2 regions of the Microbispora sp. GKU 823 genome follow, and region 2 is predicted to be linked to the other one. Evidence: riboswitches for the same ligand, from Rfam matches in the RefSeq annotation. Region 2 holds a riboswitch; the other holds the start of a gene.

Region 1 (7,652 bases), on a different contig from region 2:
CCGTGGGCTCCGCGCACGCGGCGCGGAACCATTCACGGTCCATGACGGCCACCGGCTCGGTGTCGCCGGCGATGGACGTGTCGACGACGTCCTTGAACAGCGTGCGCTTGTTGCCGAAGACGAAGTAGACCGTCTGGACGGCCACGCCCGCCCGGTCGGCGACCTCCTGCAGGCTCGTCGCCCCATAGCCCTGCGCGACGAAAAGCTCCCGCGCCGCCTGGATGACCTTCTCCCGGGTGCGGCGTGAGCGCTCGGCCCGTTTGTCCGGCCGCTTGACGGTGTCCATGGCGCGAGTATATCTCTAGAGTTCGTTACTAGAGTTTGACTCTAAAGAGATGGAGCGGAGCCATGGACAAGCCGAACGAGACCGAACGGGACCAGGAGGAGGCCGTACGCCGGGAACTGGAGAGGTACTACCGCGCCGGGAAGCCGCCCTGGGACACCGGTGTGACGCCGCCCGAGCTGGTCGCACTGGTCGAGGGGCACGGGGAGAGGCGAGACGCGCTGCCGCCAGGCCGCGCCCTGGAGCTCGGCTGCGGCACCGGAACCAACGCCGTATACCTGGCCCGGCACGGGTGGGAGGTCGTGGCCGTCGACCTCGTCGACCGCGCGATCGAGCAGGCCCGGGAGAAGGCCGCCGCCGCGGGAGCGGCCGTACGGCTGCTGCACGGGGACGCCACCCGGCTCGACGAACTGGACGCCCCCGGCCCCTACGACCTGTTCTTCGACCTGAGCTGCTACTGCGGCATCCCGCCGCACCGCCGTGACGCCTACGCCGCCGGGCTCACCCGCCGCGCCGCTCCCGGTGCACGGCTGCTGATGTTCGGGTACGGCCCAGGAACGCTCGACGACAAGTTCTCCGGCGTCACCGCCGACGAGCTGCGGGCCAGGTTCGCCGGCTGGGAGCTGGTTGACGTCACCCCCGGGACGAACCCGTTCCCCACCTTCTGGTTCACACTGCGCGCCGGGGCGGCCTGAGCCCCCTACAGGGTCAGGACCACGTTGTCGATGAGGCGCGTGGTGCCCACCTTGGCGGCCACGGCCAGGATCGCCTCGCCGCGGTGGTCGTCGCCGACCGGCGCGAACGTCGCGGGGTCGGCCAGGATCAGGTAGTCGAGCAGCAGCGGCGGGTCGAAGCGGGCGGCCTCCTCCAGCACGGCCCGCGCGGCGTCGAGGATCCCGGCCGGTCCGGCGGTCCGGGCCCGCGCCTCGCCCGCCCGCAGCGCCCGCGACAGCGCGAGCGCGGTGCGGCGGTCGGCCTCGGACAGATACCTGTTGCGGCTCGACAGCGCGAGGCCGTCCGGCTCCCGCACGGTCGGGGCGCCGACGATCGACACCGGGACGTCGAGGTCGGCCACCATCCGCCGGATCAGCGCGAGTTGCTGGGCGTCCTTCTGCCCGAAGACCGCGACGTCCGGCCGCACCAGGTTGAACAGCTTGAGCACCACGGTCAGCACGCCGTCGAAGTGGCCGGGCCGGAAGGCGCCCTCGACCACCCCGCCCATGCCGCCGGCCGAGACCTCCACCTGGCGGTCCGGCAGGTACATGTCCTCTGCCGAGGGCGCGAAGACCACGCCCACGCCCTCCTCCTCGCACACCCGGAGGTCGGCGTCGAACGTACGGGGATAGCGGGAGAAGTCCTCGTTGGGGCCGAACTGCAGGGGATTGACGAACACGCTCACCACCACGTGGTCGGCGTGCTCGCGCGCCAGCCGCATCAGCGACCGGTGACCCTCGTGGAGCGCCCCCATCGTGGGGACCAGGGCGATCCTTCCGGGGCCGAGTGCGTCCCTCGCCTTGTCGAGGGCGGCGCGGTCCGCGGCGACGGTCAGGTCCATATGTTCCCTCCCAGGGCATCCAGCAGGCGTTCGGCCGCCTCGGGCTTGAGCAGGCCCGCCGCGAGCGCCCGGTCGGCGGTGAGCCTCGCGAGGGCGACGTACGCGTCCGCGGCCTCGGGGGCGGCCAGGATGAGCGCGTCGACGTGCTTGCGCACCGTGCCCGCGTCGCCGCGGACCACGGGCCCGGTGAGCCCGCTGATGCCGAGGCGCAGCACGTTGTCGAGCGCCGCGCTCAGCAGGGGGCCGAGCATCCGGCCGGGATGCTCCACGCCGATCTTGGCGAGCAGTTCCTGCGACTCGGCGACGAGCGTCACCATGTGGTTCGCGGCGCCGGCCAGGGCGGCGTGGTAGAGCGGCCGGTCCTGGTCGCGATCCACACGGGCTCGCCGCCCATCTCGATCACCAGCGCCTCGGCCACCGGCCGCAGCAGGTCGGGCGCGGTGACACCGAAGGAGCAGCCGTTGAGCCGGGTCAGGTCGTCGCTCCTGCCGGTGAACGTCATCACGGGGTGCAGCGCGAGCGGCAGCGCCCCGGCCTCGGCCGCGGGGTCGAGCACGCCCAGGCCGTACGCGCCGCTGGCGTGCACGAGCAGCTTGCCGCGGAGGTCGGCCCCGGTGGCGGCGAGGCCGGAGACGAGGCCGGGCAGCACGTCGTCCGGCACGGTCAGCAGCACGAGCTCGGACCGCGCGATCACCTCGTCGGGCCTGCTGAGCTTCAGGCCGAGGCGGTCGGCGGCCCGCCGCGCCGACGCGTCGGACACGCCGCTGGCCGCCACCACCCGATGACCCGCGAGCATGAGCGCGGCTCCGAGCACGGAACCGACCCGTCCCGCGCCGAGCACTCCCACGGCGAGCCGCGCCGGGCGGTCACTTGTGTCCATGACGCCTCCCCTCGGTTCAGCGTAGCGGCGGCGCTCCCGCCGGCCCGGGCGTGGCCCAACGGTCGGATTTTGTCCCGTTTCTCACGGGCCTATGTTGAGCCATAAGTACGAAAGTGACTACTTTTCGTTACGCCCTCGGCGTGTCGGTAACCTAAAGCGCCGTGGAGGTCACCTGGCGGGAGGCCATGCGGCGGGCGCTCTACGGCGCGGAGGGCTTCTACCTGCGGGAGCGCCCCGACCGGCATTTCCGCACGTCGGTGCATGTCTCTCCGGTCTTCGCCGAGGCCGTGCTGCGCCTGCTCCTGCGGGTCGACGCCGCCCTCGGCCGGCCCGATCCGGTCGATCTCGTGGACATGGGCAGCGGCAACGGCCTGCTGGCCGCCCGGGTGCGGGCCGCCGCGCCGCCGGACCTCGCGGAGCGGCTGCGGGTCACCGCCGTCGACCTGTCCCCCAGGCCCGGCGATCTCGACCCCCGCGTCGCATGGGAGGCGGAGGCGCCGTACGGGGTCACCGGCCTGGTGATCGCCAACGAGTGGCTGGACAACGTGCCGCTCGACATCGCCGAGATGACGCCGGACGGCCCTCGCCTGGTGCTCGTGGACACCTCGACCGGCGAAGAACGGCTCGGGCCCGCTCCCGGCCCCGAGGACCTGGCCTGGCTGGAGCGCTGGTGGCCGCTGCGCGCACCGGGGGAACGCGCCGAGATCGGCCACCCCCGCGACGAGGCGTGGGCATCGCTGATCACCCGGCTTGCGCGGGGCACGGCGGTCGCCGTGGACTACGCCCATCCGGCCGGGCGGCGGCCCCCGCTCGGCACGGTCGCCGGATATCGCGAGGGCTCGGTGGTGCCGCCCATACCGGACGGTCGTGCGACATCACCGCACACGTGGCGCTGGACGCCTGCGCGGCGGCCGGCGAGCGGGCGGGGCGCGGGCGACCACGCTCACCACGCAGCGGGAGGCGCTGCGCGACCTGGGGCTCACCGGCGCCCGGCCGCCGCTCGCGCTGGCGTCGGCCGATCCCGCCGGGTACGTGCGCGCGCTCGGCCGGGCCTCCCAGGAGGCCGAGCTGATCGACCCGGCCGGTCTCGGCGGCTTCGGCTGGCTCAGCCAGGTGGTCAGACGGTGACCTTGAGCGACTCCAGGCCGCGCATGATGTAGCTGGGCTTCCAGGTGGGCTCCTCGGCGAGCTCGAGCTTGGGCGCCAGCCGCAGCAGGGCGCCGAACGACTCCGCCATCTCGACCCGGGCGAGCGGCGCGCCGAGGCAGAAGTGGATGCCGGCGCCGAACGAGATGTGCGGGTTGTCCGCCCGGCCGAGGTCGAGACGGTCCGGGTCGGCGAAGACCTCGGGATCCCGGTTGGCGGAGCCGAACAGCAGCGCGATCTCCACACCCCGGGGGATCGTCACCCCGCCGACCTCGATGTCCTCCAGCACCCACCGCTCGAACATCTGCGCCGGGGTGTCGTAGCGCAGCAGTTCCTCGACCGCCGTCGGCATCAGGCCGGGGTCGGCGCGCAGCCGCTCCAGCTCACCCGGGTTGCGGAACAGCGCCCACCACCCGCTGCCGGTGGCGTTGACCGTGGCCTCGTGCCCGGCGTTGAGCAGCAGCACGCAGGTGCCGATCAGCTCGTCCTCGGTCAGCCGGTCCCCGTCGTCCACCACCTGGGCCAGCGCCGAGATCATGTCGTCGCCCGGCCGCTCCCTGCGCGCCCTGGCCAGCTCGCGCAGATAGCCGGCGAACTCCGTCGCCGCGCGTACGGCGGTGTGTTGCACCTCCAGGGAGGGGTTCAGCTCATACATTCCGCAGATGTCGGCCGACCAGGGGCGCAGCAGGTGGCGGTCGGCCTCGGGCACGCCCAGCATCTCGGCGATCACGGTGACCGGCAGCGGCTCGGCCACCTCGGCCAGCAGGTCGCCGCCGCCGCGCTCGACCAGTCCCTCGGTCAGCTCGGTCGCGATCTTCCGTACGCGGGGACGCAGCGACTCGACCATGCGGGGCGTGAACGCCTTGGACACCAGGCGGCGCAGCCGCGTGTGGACCGGCGGCTCGACGTCGAGCATCCCGGCCCGGATCACCCGCCAGAACGGTTCCTGGAACTCCGGCTCGGGCTCGCGGCCGAACGCCTCGTGCGTCGCCACGTGCAGGTAGGACCGGCCGAGGCGCCGGTCGCGCAGCAGCGCGTTCACATCCGCGTGGCGGGCGATCAGCCACTGCCCCGTCGGCTCGAAGAAGCTGACCGGCTCGTTGTCGCGCAGGTCACGATAGGCGTCGTAGGGGTACGCGATGAACTCGGCATTCCAGGGATCAAACTTCACAATGGACAACAATACGGATGAAAGACCTCGCCTGGGAGTACGGGCGCACGGGTCCGTCATGGCGTAGGTTGGGGCGATGCCGAAGCGCCGCGAACAGCACCGCAGAGAACCTCGCGAGCTCGGCGAGTTGCCCTACGCCGATCACCTCGAACCGTTCGACGGCCGGCTCGCTCAGGGCGGCGACTACGACACGGTCCTGTTCGACGGGCAGGAGTTCGAGGACGCCGACGCGTCCAACGCCCGGTTCATGGAGTCCGCGTTCACCTCGGTGACGTTCGTCGGCGGCCGGTATCGGCGCGCCCGGTTCTCCGACGTGTGGCTGAACGGCGTGCGCTGGGTGGGCGGCGACCTCACCGAGTCCACCTGGGCGGACGCCGAGATCATCATGAGCGCCCCGGCCGGCACGGCGCTGCCCGGCGCCGAGATGAACCATGTGACCTTCCACCGCTGCAAGCTCGACTCGGTCAACCTCCGCGCGCCGACCTGCGGGAGGTCTCGTTCGTCGAGTGCACGCTGCGCGACGTGGACTTCGCCGGCGCCACGCTGACCGGCGTCGCCTTCCCCGGCTCCACGCTCGAACGGGTGCGCTTCGACAAGGCGCGCATGTCCCGGGTCGACCTGCGCGGCGCCGTGTCCCTGGGCATCTCCGACGGCTACGACGCGCTGCGCGGCGCGACCATCAGCGGCGTCCAGTTGATGGAACTCGCGCCGATGTTCGCCCACATCCTGGGTGTCACGGTCGACAACGGCTGAAGTCGCTCGCATCCACGGCACTTGCGGCCGGGGGGCCGTATCGGGTTATAGTGCCGTCCAGGTCATGAGTGCCAGCGTCAAGCCCCGGCTTGCTGGCCGGCAACCCTCGCGCTCGCGGCGGGGTGCCCCGGGTGAGGACCGGGTCCGGCACGAGGTGTGCCGGGCAAGCGCGGGCTCCGCCGTTCCAACGCCATGGCCGGGGTCCCCGACCCCGAGGAGGTTTGGCGTTGTCCGCACTCACCTTCGTCCAGCAGGCCGTCAACCGCATCTCCGAGCCCGTGCGTCTGCCGGCTGTCGTGGGCTCCGACCTTGAGGTGCCCGTCAGGGGCGGCAGGCTCGTGCCGTACGCGAACCTCGACTACGCGGCGAGCGCGCCCTGTCTCGAGCCGGTGAACGCCGCCGTCGCGGCGGCGCTGCCGGCCTACTCCAGCGTGCACCGGGGCGCGGGCTACGCCTCGCAGCTCACGACGGCCAGGTATGAGCAGGCCAGGCACACCGTGCGGGCCTTCGTCGGCGCCCGCCCCGGCGACGCGCTGGTCTTCGTGCGCAACACGACCGACGCCATGAACCTGCTGGCCCGCAGCCTCCCCGAGGGCACCACCGTCGTCGTGTTCGAGACCGAGCACCACGCCTCGCTGCTGCCCTGGCCGAACGCCGTACGGCTCGCGCCGCCCGCCTTCCCCGGCGAGGCGATCCGGGCGGCCGACGAGGCGCTGGCCGCGATCGAGGGCCCGGCCCTGCTCGTCGTGACCGCCGCCTCCAACGTGACGGGCGAGCTGTGGCCGATCGCCGGGCTGGCCCACATCGCCCACCGGCACGGCGCGCGGATCGCCGTGGACGCCGCCCAGTTCGTCCCCCACCGCGGGCTCAACCTCTCCGCGCTCGACCTCGACTACGTGGCCTTCTCCGGGCACAAGCTCTACGCCCCGTTCGGCGCCGGGGTGCTCGTGGGCCGCCCCGACTGGCTCGCCGACGCCGATCCGTACCTGCGGGGCGGCGGAGCCGTACAGGCGGTGGGCGAGACCACCGAGTGGAGCGACGACCCCGAGACGCGGCACGAGGCGGGCACCCCCAACGTGCTCGGCGCCATCGCGCTCGCCGCCGCCTGCGACGCGCTGACCGCGACCGGCTGGACCGCGCTGGTGCGGGAGGAGGAGCGGCTGCTCGCCCGTCTGCGCGCCGGGCTCGCCACGATCCCCGGCGTACGCGAGTTGTCGCTGTGGGGTCAGGACCACCCGCGTGTCGGCATCGTGTCGTTCACCGTCGCCGGCCGTACGGCCCGCGAGGTCGCCGAGGCGCTGTCGGCCGACTGGGGCATCGGCGTCAGGGACGGCAAGTTCTGCGCCCACCCGTTCGTCCGCCACCTCCTCGGCGGCGGTGAGGACGGCGGCTGCGCGGACGGCACGTTCAGCGCCGTACGCGCCTCGGTCGGCATCGGCACGACCACCGAGCACGTCGACCGCCTCATCGAAGCGCTACGCGAGATCGCCGCCGCCTGACGACGGAAGGTCAGGTTGGGGGTCTCGCCTGAGAGGCCCCCAATCAAGCGGCATCCGTCGACTTCTCGCTGACAGGCAAGCGCAGCGTCCGATCACCGAAGTCGACGACCAGATCCAAGCGGGCCCCGAGCGCCTCCACATAGCGAGCGATGACCTCGAGGGATGTGACCTCTCCATGCTCGATCTGTGAGACCCGGGCAACACTCAGACCCATGACAGCCGCGACGTCCTTTTGGCCGAGCCCAAGTTGCTTTCGCGCCTCGGCGAGCTGATGACCGCGCACCTCGGCGAGAAGCTTTCTGGCGCCCTGCTCGATCACGGAAGGGGAGACGCCGGCCTCGTGCAGTTCCCGCTCGAGGTCGGCC
Region 2 (7,652 bases):
GCGTTGAGGCCCTCACCAGCCGGGAGGTTGCGGACCTTCTCCACCACGACGCCGCCCTCGAGGCCGGCGTTGACGGCGATCTGCTTCAGCGGCTCCTCGAGCGCCTTGCGGACGATCGCGGCACCGGTGGCCTCGTCGCCGTTGACCTCGAGCTTGTCGAACGCGTTGGCGCCGGCCTGCAGCAGAGCCACGCCACCGCCGGGGACGATGCCCTCCTCGACCGCGGCCTTCGCGTTGCGGACGGCGTCCTCGATGCGGTGCTTGCGCTCCTTGAGCTCGACCTCGGTGGCCGCGCCGGCCTTGATGACGGCGACGCCGCCGGCCAGCTTGGCGAGGCGCTCCTGGAGCTTCTCGCGGTCGTAGTCGGAGTCGGTGCGCTCGATCTCGGCGCGGATCTCGTTGACCCGGCCGGCGATCTGCTCGGCGTCACCGGCGCCGTCGACGATCGTGGTCTCGTCCTTGGTGACGACGACCTTGCGGGCGCGGCCGAGCAGGTCGAGGGTGGCGTTCTCGAGCTTGAGACCGACCTCCTCGGAGATGACCTGGCCACCGGTGAGGATGGCGATGTCACCCAGCATGGCCTTGCGGCGGTCGCCGAAGCCCGGAGCCTTGACGGCCACGGACTTGAACAGGCCGCGGATCTTGTTGACGACCAGGGTGGCCAGGGCCTCGCCCTCGACGTCCTCGGCGATGATGACCAGCGGCTTGCCGGACTGCACGACCTTGTCGAGCAGCGGGAGCAGGTCCTTGTTCGCCGAGACCTTGGAGTTGACGATCAGGATGTACGGGTCCTCGAAGACCGCCTCCATGCGCTCGGGGTCGGTCACGAAGTAGCCGGACACGTAGCCCTTGTCGAAGCGCATGCCCTCGGTGAGCTCCAGCTCCAGGCCGAAGGTGTTGCTCTCCTCGACGGTGATGACGCCTTCCTTGCCCACCTTGTCCATCGCCTCGGCGATGAGGGCGCCGATCTCGGTGTCGGCGGCGGAGATGGAGGCGGTGGAAGCGATCTGCTCCTTGGTCTCCACGTCCTTGGCGAGCTTCGACAGCTCCTCGCTGACGCGCTCGACGGCGGCCTCGATGCCCTTCTTCAGCGCCATCGGGTTGGCACCGGCGGCCACGTTGCGCAGACCCTCGCGGACCAGCGCCTGGGCGAGCACGGTGGCCGTCGTGGTGCCGTCACCGGCGACGTCGTCGGTCTTCTTCGCGACTTCCTTGACGAGCTCGGCGCCGATCTTCTCCCACGGGTCCTCGAGCTCGATCTCCTTGGCGATGGAGACACCGTCGTTGGTGATCGTGGGGGCGCCCCACTTCTTCTCCAGCACGACGTTGCGGCCCTTGGGGCCGAGGGTCACCTTCACGGCGTCGGCGAGCTGGTTCATACCGCGCTCGAGACCGCGCCGGGCGTCCTCGTCAAACGCGATCATCTTGGCTGCCATTAGGCTAGACCTCCCAGTAGCAGGGTGTCTTCAACGGACCGAGCCGACGCCCGCGACGGCTTGGACCCGCTATCCCTGCGCGGGCCCCATCGCCCCGATCCCGGTTGTTGTCACTCTCGACCTCAGAGTGCCAAACAAGTATTTAGCACTCTACCCCTGAGAGTGCAAGCGGAAGCCGTTCTGACCAGCTTGGACGGTATGCCCAGACCAGTGCGAAGCGGGAGACACCGAGCGAGCCTACGAGCGAAGCGGGAGACACCGAGCGAAGCGGGAGACACGCGGAAGGCCCGGCACGCGGTGTCCGCGCGCCGGGCCTTCCAAGGTCGATGACGGGATCAGACGGCCCGTACGGCTTCCGCCTGCGGGCCCTTCTGACCCTGCGTGATGTCGAACTCAACCCGCTGACCCTGCTCGAGGGCCTTGTAGCCGTCCATCAGGATTGCCGAGTAATGGACGAACACGTCCTTACCACCGTCTACCGCGATGAAGCCGTAGCCCTTGTCCGCGTTAAACCATTTGACGGTGCCCTGCGCCACTTCCGACTCCTCTTGCTGGGCTGGGGACCACACCCAAGAAGCCCCCGGTTTTGTCGATCGTCCTCGACCATACCCGTGTCAAGGCGTAGGACAACAGAGTCAATCCGCAAACTACTACTTGGCGTTCGCTCAAAGCGGGATCGAAGAATATTCACTTTGCTGTTGAATAGTTGAGAGCTGCACCATTTGCCATGGCACCGCATGACTTCTTCACCGACAGAAGTGCATGTCAGGTGCTCGGCCCCGGCGCGGCGGCTCAGCCTCCGGCGACGGCGGGGATGACCGAAATCTGCACCCCGTCCGGCGTGGCGGTGTCCAGACCGTCGGCGAATCGGACATCCTCTTCCCCGACGTAGACGTTGACAAAACGCCGGATCTTACCCGTCTCATCCAGGATGCGCCCGCCGATGCCGGGGTAGTCCGCGTCCAGCTTCTGCAGGACCTCCCGGAGCGTTCCCCCCTCCCCGCTCACCTCCGCGGCTCCGTTGGTGTACGTCCGGAGAATCGTCGGAATCCGCACGGAAACGCTCATTGTTCGCTCGCTTTCTTACTACCGATGGGCCTTTTGAAACGCTTTCAGTTGGCGAATGCCGCACGGAACGCGTCGAGAGAGGGACGGATGACGGCGGCGGGACGGGCGTGCTCGGACACCGCGTCGAGTGTCTTCAGCCCGTCGCCGGTGTTCAGCACCACGGTCTCGGCGTCGGGGTCGAGACGGCCCTCGCGCACCAGCTTGCGGAGCACGCCGACCGTGACGCCGCCCGCGGTCTCGGCGAAGACGCCCTCGGTCCTGGCCAGCAGGCGGATGGCCTCGACCACTTCCTGGTCGTTCACGTCCTCCACCGCGCCGCCCGTCCGCCGCGCGATGTCGAGCACGTACGGCCCGTCCGCGGGGTTGCCGATCGCCAGGGACTTGGCGATGGTGTCGGGCCGCACCGGCTGCACCACGTCCTGCCCGGCCTTGAACGCCCGGGAGACCGGCGAGCAGCCCTCGGCCTGCGCCCCGAAGATCCGGTAGGGCCGCTCCTCGACCAGCCCCAGCTTGATCAGCTCACGGAAACCCTTGTCGATCTTGGTGAGCTGAGAGCCGGAGGCCACCGGGATGACGATCTGGTCGGGCAGCCGCCAGCCGAGCTGCTCGGCGATCTCGTACGCCAGCGTCTTGGAGCCCTCGGCGTAGAAGGGCCGGAGGTTGACGTTGACGAAGCCCCACTTCTCGCCCAGCTCGTCACCGATGAGCTCGGAGCAGAAGCGGTTGACCTCGTCGTAGTTGCCGTCGATGGCGACCAGGCGGCCACCGTACACGGCGGCCATGGTGACCTTGGCCGGCTCCAGGTCGGAGGGGATGAACACGCAGGAGTCCAGCCCGGCCCGGGCGGCGGCCGCGCTCACCGCGCCGGCGAGGTTGCCGGTGGAGGAGCACGACAGGGTGTGGAAGCCGAAGTTGCGCGCGGCCTCAAGCGCGATCGCGACGACCCGGTCCTTGAAGGAGTGGGTCGGGTTGCCGGAGTCGTCCTTGACGTGAAGCGACCGCAGGCCCAGCTCGGCCGCCAGCCTGTCGGCCTTCACGAGCTTGGTCCAGCCGGGCTGGAGGTTGGGCTTGGCCGCCACGCCGGCGGGAACGGGGAGCAGGGAGCGGTACCGCCAGATGTTCGCCGGGCCGGACTCGATGTCCTCCCGGCGAACCTCGCCGAAGTCGTACGCCACCTCAAGGGGGCCGAAACACTCCGTACAGGCGAAAATCGGACCGAGGTCGTAAAGAGCGCCACATTCGCGACACGAAAGGCCGGTGGCGGGGCCGAACTCGACGGTGTTCGCGGCAGTGTTAGCGGCAGTGCTGGTGTGCGCCATGAAGCGAGGCCTTTCCCTCATCTTCGCTCGCGACCACCTTGGCCGCGAGCCGGAATTGGCACCTGTCCCGGCCGGGCCTCGTGGGCACGAGTTCGACACCGGGGAGGTTGCCGGGGCTTCGCAGGGCCGGTCCCTCCACCCCTCTGGATGAGCATGTTCAGTTGTAGGACCTTCCGAGAAAGGTCTCTAGCACTGTACCCCGGCGTCCCCGGTGTCCGTTCCGACGTCTCACATGGCGAGACGTTTCGTATCAGCCGTACGCCTCGCCGAGTGCGCTCTGCACGTACTTGCGCGCCTGGTGGATACGGGACTTGACCGTTCCGAGGGGGATCTTGAGCTGGTCGGCGACCTCCGCGTAGTCGAGCTGGCAGATGTCGCGCAGCACGAGCGCCTGGGCGAGGTCGGGCCGCTCGGCCTCCAGCGCCTCCATCGCGTCGAGCAGGTCGAGCCGCGACCCGGCGATGACGCTCACCCGCCGGGGATCGGGCCGCTGCTCGGGCAGTTCCTCCGCCTGCTCCGACGAGCGCCGCTTGAGCGAGCGGTAGGTGGTCCTGGCGCAGTTCACGGTCACGATGTGCAGCCAGGTGCTGAACTTGGCCCGCCCCTCGAACCTCGCGATGTTGCGCGCCACGGCGAGCAGCGTGTCCTGCGCGGCCTCCTCGGCGTCCTGCCGATACGGTAGAAGGCGCTCGCAGTGCCGCAACACGTCGGGCTCGATGCGCCGCAGCAGTTCACCGAGCGCGCGGTGGTCCCCCTGGGCAGCCGATCGGGCCAGGTCCTCGGTCGTGTCGTCCAGTGCCATGCCGTATTCAGCCCTCCCGCGATCGGTTGACATCCTATTGACGGAGGTCGGCTTTTATTAATCTTCCGGCATGCGCGCCCGCTCTGATCGAGGGAACCCCAAGATGAGCAGCACCGTTCTGATCGCGTCCAACCGGGGTCCGGTGTCCTTCACGCTGTCGGACGACGGCGGCCTGACCATGCGCAGGGGCGGCGGCGGACTCGTCTCCGGCCTGTCCGAGGTGGTCAAGGACACCGACGTCCTGTGGGTCTGCGCGGCGCTGTCGGACGGTGACCGGGGCGCGGTGCGTCACGCGCCCGGCGGGCGGCTCGACCGGGCGTTCGAGACGGGGCCGATCCGCATGCTGGACATCCCGCCCGCGGTCTTCCACCGGGCCTACAACGCCGTGGCCAACTCGACTCTCTGGTTCGTCAACCACCTGCTTTACAACACGCCCTTCTCCCCCGAGTTCGGCACGCGGTTCCGCCGCGAGTGGGAGTCGTACCGCACGTACAACGGGGCCTTCGCGCTGGCCCTGGCCGAGGAGGCGGCCCACCGGGCGCGCGTCATGGTGCAGGACTACCACCTGACGCTGACCCCGGCGATGCTCCGGGTCGAGCGGCCCGACCTGCGCATCGCCCACTTCTCGCACACGCCCTGGGCGCCGCCCGAATACTTCGCGCTGCTGCCCGAGGACGTCGTGGCCGAGGTGCTGACCGGCATCCTCGGCGCCGACCACGCCGGGTTCCTCACCGCGCGCTGGGCCCGCGCCTTCATGGACTGCTGCGAGACGCTGCTCGGGGCCCGGGCGGACCACGCCGCCCGCACGGTGACGTACGAAGGGCGGACCACCAGGATCGGCGTCCACCCGCTGGGGGTGAACGGCGAGGCGCTGCTCGCCCGGGCGGGCGAGCCGGACGTCGAGTCGCACATGACCGTGATCAGGGACCTCGTGGGCGATCGCAAGCTGATCGTGCGCATCGACCGCACCGAGCTTTCCAAGAACATCGTGCGCGGCCTGCGGGCCTACCAGGAGTTCCTGGCCGCCCATCCCGAGTGGCACGGCCGGGTCGTCCACCTCGCGTTCGCCTATCCCTCGCGGCACGACCTGCCGGAATACCGCGAGTACACGGCGGCCGTGCAGCGCTGCGCCAAGGAGATCGAGGACGAGTACGCGACCGAGGACTGGGACCCGCTGATCCTCAACGTGAACGACGACTACCCGCGCTCGCTGGCCGCCTACCGGCTGGCCGACGTGCTGCTCGTCAACCCGATCAGGGACGGCATGAACCTGGTGGCCAAGGAGGGCCCGATCCTGTCGCCCCGGTGCGCGCTGGTGCTGTCCCGCGAGGCCGGCGCGGCGGCCGAGCTGGGGGCCGACTCCCTGCTCGTCAACCCCTACGACGTGTCCGGCACGGCGGCGGCGCTGCACGAGGCGCTGACGCTGCCGGAGCAGGAGCGGCTCACGCGCGGCCTGCGGCTGCGGGAGGCCGCCACCGCCCTGCCGCCCCAGCGCTGGTTCGAGGACCAGCTCGCCGCGCTGATCTAGACGGGGCGGCTGACCGGCTCTCGTGCCCGGATGATCTGCTGCGCTACCCTTGCCTGGTTTTGGACCGCAACATAAAGGTCACCAGGGACAGCCCCACCTGGTTGATCTATCTCCAGCTCGCCACCTTCGCCACCTACCTGTACGGCATGTCGGCCGCCCTGCCCCTCCTGCGCGCCGAACTCGGCGTGTCCCAGGCCGTCGGCGGGCTGCACGGCACCGGGATGGCGCTCGGCGGCATCGCCGGCGGGCTGGCCCTGCCCACGCTGACCAGGCGGTTCGGGCGCCGCGTCGTCACCTGGGCCGGTTTGGCCGGGATGAACGCCGGGGTGCTCCTCGTCCTGGTCGGGCACGCGCTCCCGTTCACGCTGGCCGGTTTCACGCTCGCCGGCGCCTGCGGTTCGACGGCGCTGTACGTGATGATGGCGGTGCTCAGCGACCACCACGGCCCGGCGGGGGCGGCCGTCATCAGCGAGGCCAACGCGGTCGCCGTCATCGCCGGAATCGCCGCCACCTACGCCTTCAGCGTGGTGGCCGAGTCGCCGGCCAGCTGGCGGCCCGCGCTGTTGGTGCCCGTGGCCTCCACCCTCCTGCTGGCCCTGGTCATGGGCCGGGTCTGGGTGCCGCCGGCGCCCGTTCCGCCGCGGTCGCCGTCGCCGTCCGCGGCCTCCGGCAGAATCCCGTACGGCTGGCGCTTCCACGTCGCCGGAGCGGTCCTGCTGTGCTGCGTGGCCCTCGAGTTCGCCTTCAACCTGTGGGCCGCCGAGTTGCTCTCCCAGCGGACCGGACTGTCCGCTGGCGTGGCGGCGACCGGGCTGAGCGCGATGCTGGCCGGCATGGCCGCGGGCCGGTTCGGCGGCGCCCGGCTGGCCCTGCGCTTCGCGCCGGGGTCGGTGCTGCTGGGCTCGCTCGGGGTGACCCTGGCGGGCTGGGCGCTGTTCTGGGCGGGAACCTCGGCGCCGGTCTGCTACGCCGGGCTCGCGCTCAGCGGGCTCGGCATCTCGGTCCAGTTCCCCATGGGCCTCACGCGCATGATCGAGGTGTCGGGAGGCCGGCCGGACCAGGCGTCGGGCACGGCCTCGATCTGGGCGGGCATGGGCTCGGGCAGCGGGCCGTTCGTGCTCGGCGCGCTGGGCGACGGTTTCGGGACGCACACGGCGTTCCTGCTCGCGCCCGCCCTGATCGCGATGGCCGCGGGCGGAGTGGCCGCGTCCAGGACGCGTTCCTGAACGTCCGGGCCACTCTGAAGGCCGATCAGTTCCAGGTCGCGTTCTTGAGGATCGCGCTCAGCTGCGGGTTGTCCCACTGGTCGAGGACCAGGATCTTCGACGTGGGCAGATACCACTCGCGCTGGTTGTAGTGCAGCTTCACCCGCCACTTCTTGTCGACGCAGGTCGCCGCCCACTTGTGGTAGTCCGCCTTGTGGCCGGGGCCGACCTGCCGCAGCCCCTTCTCCGCGATCTTCCACTCGCCCTTGTACAGCTTGTAGCTCTTGGGACAGA

The links. Region 2 has a riboswitch for S-adenosylmethionine ahead of thrC (threonine synthase). Riboswitches for the same ligand answer to the same signal wherever they lie in the genome.
Region 1: linked by a shared signal. The riboswitch ahead of B1L11_RS35005 (aminotransferase class V-fold PLP-dependent enzyme) and the one ahead of thrC (threonine synthase) in region 2 are both predicted to bind S-adenosylmethionine.

The regions. Positions count from the first base shown of each region.
Region 1 covers NZ_MWJN01000097.1:12,223-19,874, forward strand. The annotation lists gene B1L11_RS34970 (TetR/AcrR family transcriptional regulator) at 1-286, opposite strand, end outside; gene B1L11_RS34975 (class I SAM-dependent methyltransferase) at 349-978, shown strand; gene panC (pantoate--beta-alanine ligase) at 984-1,838, opposite strand; partial or broken gene B1L11_RS34985 (Rossmann-like and DUF2520 domain-containing protein) at 1,829-2,718, opposite strand; gene B1L11_RS34990 (SAM-dependent methyltransferase) at 2,880-3,878, shown strand; gene B1L11_RS34995 (cytochrome P450) at 3,836-5,035, opposite strand; gene B1L11_RS52710 (pentapeptide repeat-containing protein) at 5,112-5,582, shown strand; gene B1L11_RS52715 (pentapeptide repeat-containing protein) at 5,558-5,788, shown strand; SAM riboswitch class IV at 5,849-5,964, shown strand; gene B1L11_RS35005 (aminotransferase class V-fold PLP-dependent enzyme) at 6,016-7,287, shown strand; gene B1L11_RS35010 (helix-turn-helix domain-containing protein) at 7,331-7,652, opposite strand, start outside.
Region 2 covers NZ_MWJN01000086.1:20,137-27,788, reverse strand. The annotation lists gene groL (chaperonin GroEL) at 1-1,436, opposite strand, end outside; gene B1L11_RS33150 (cold-shock protein) at 1,772-1,972, opposite strand; gene B1L11_RS33145 (MoaD/ThiS family protein) at 2,229-2,504, opposite strand; gene thrC (threonine synthase) at 2,549-3,823, opposite strand; SAM riboswitch class I at 3,838-3,977, opposite strand; gene B1L11_RS33135 (RNA polymerase sigma factor) at 4,074-4,625, opposite strand; gene B1L11_RS33130 (trehalose-6-phosphate synthase) at 4,729-6,153, shown strand; gene B1L11_RS33125 (sugar MFS transporter) at 6,213-7,379, shown strand; gene B1L11_RS33120 (hypothetical protein) at 7,405-7,652, opposite strand, start outside.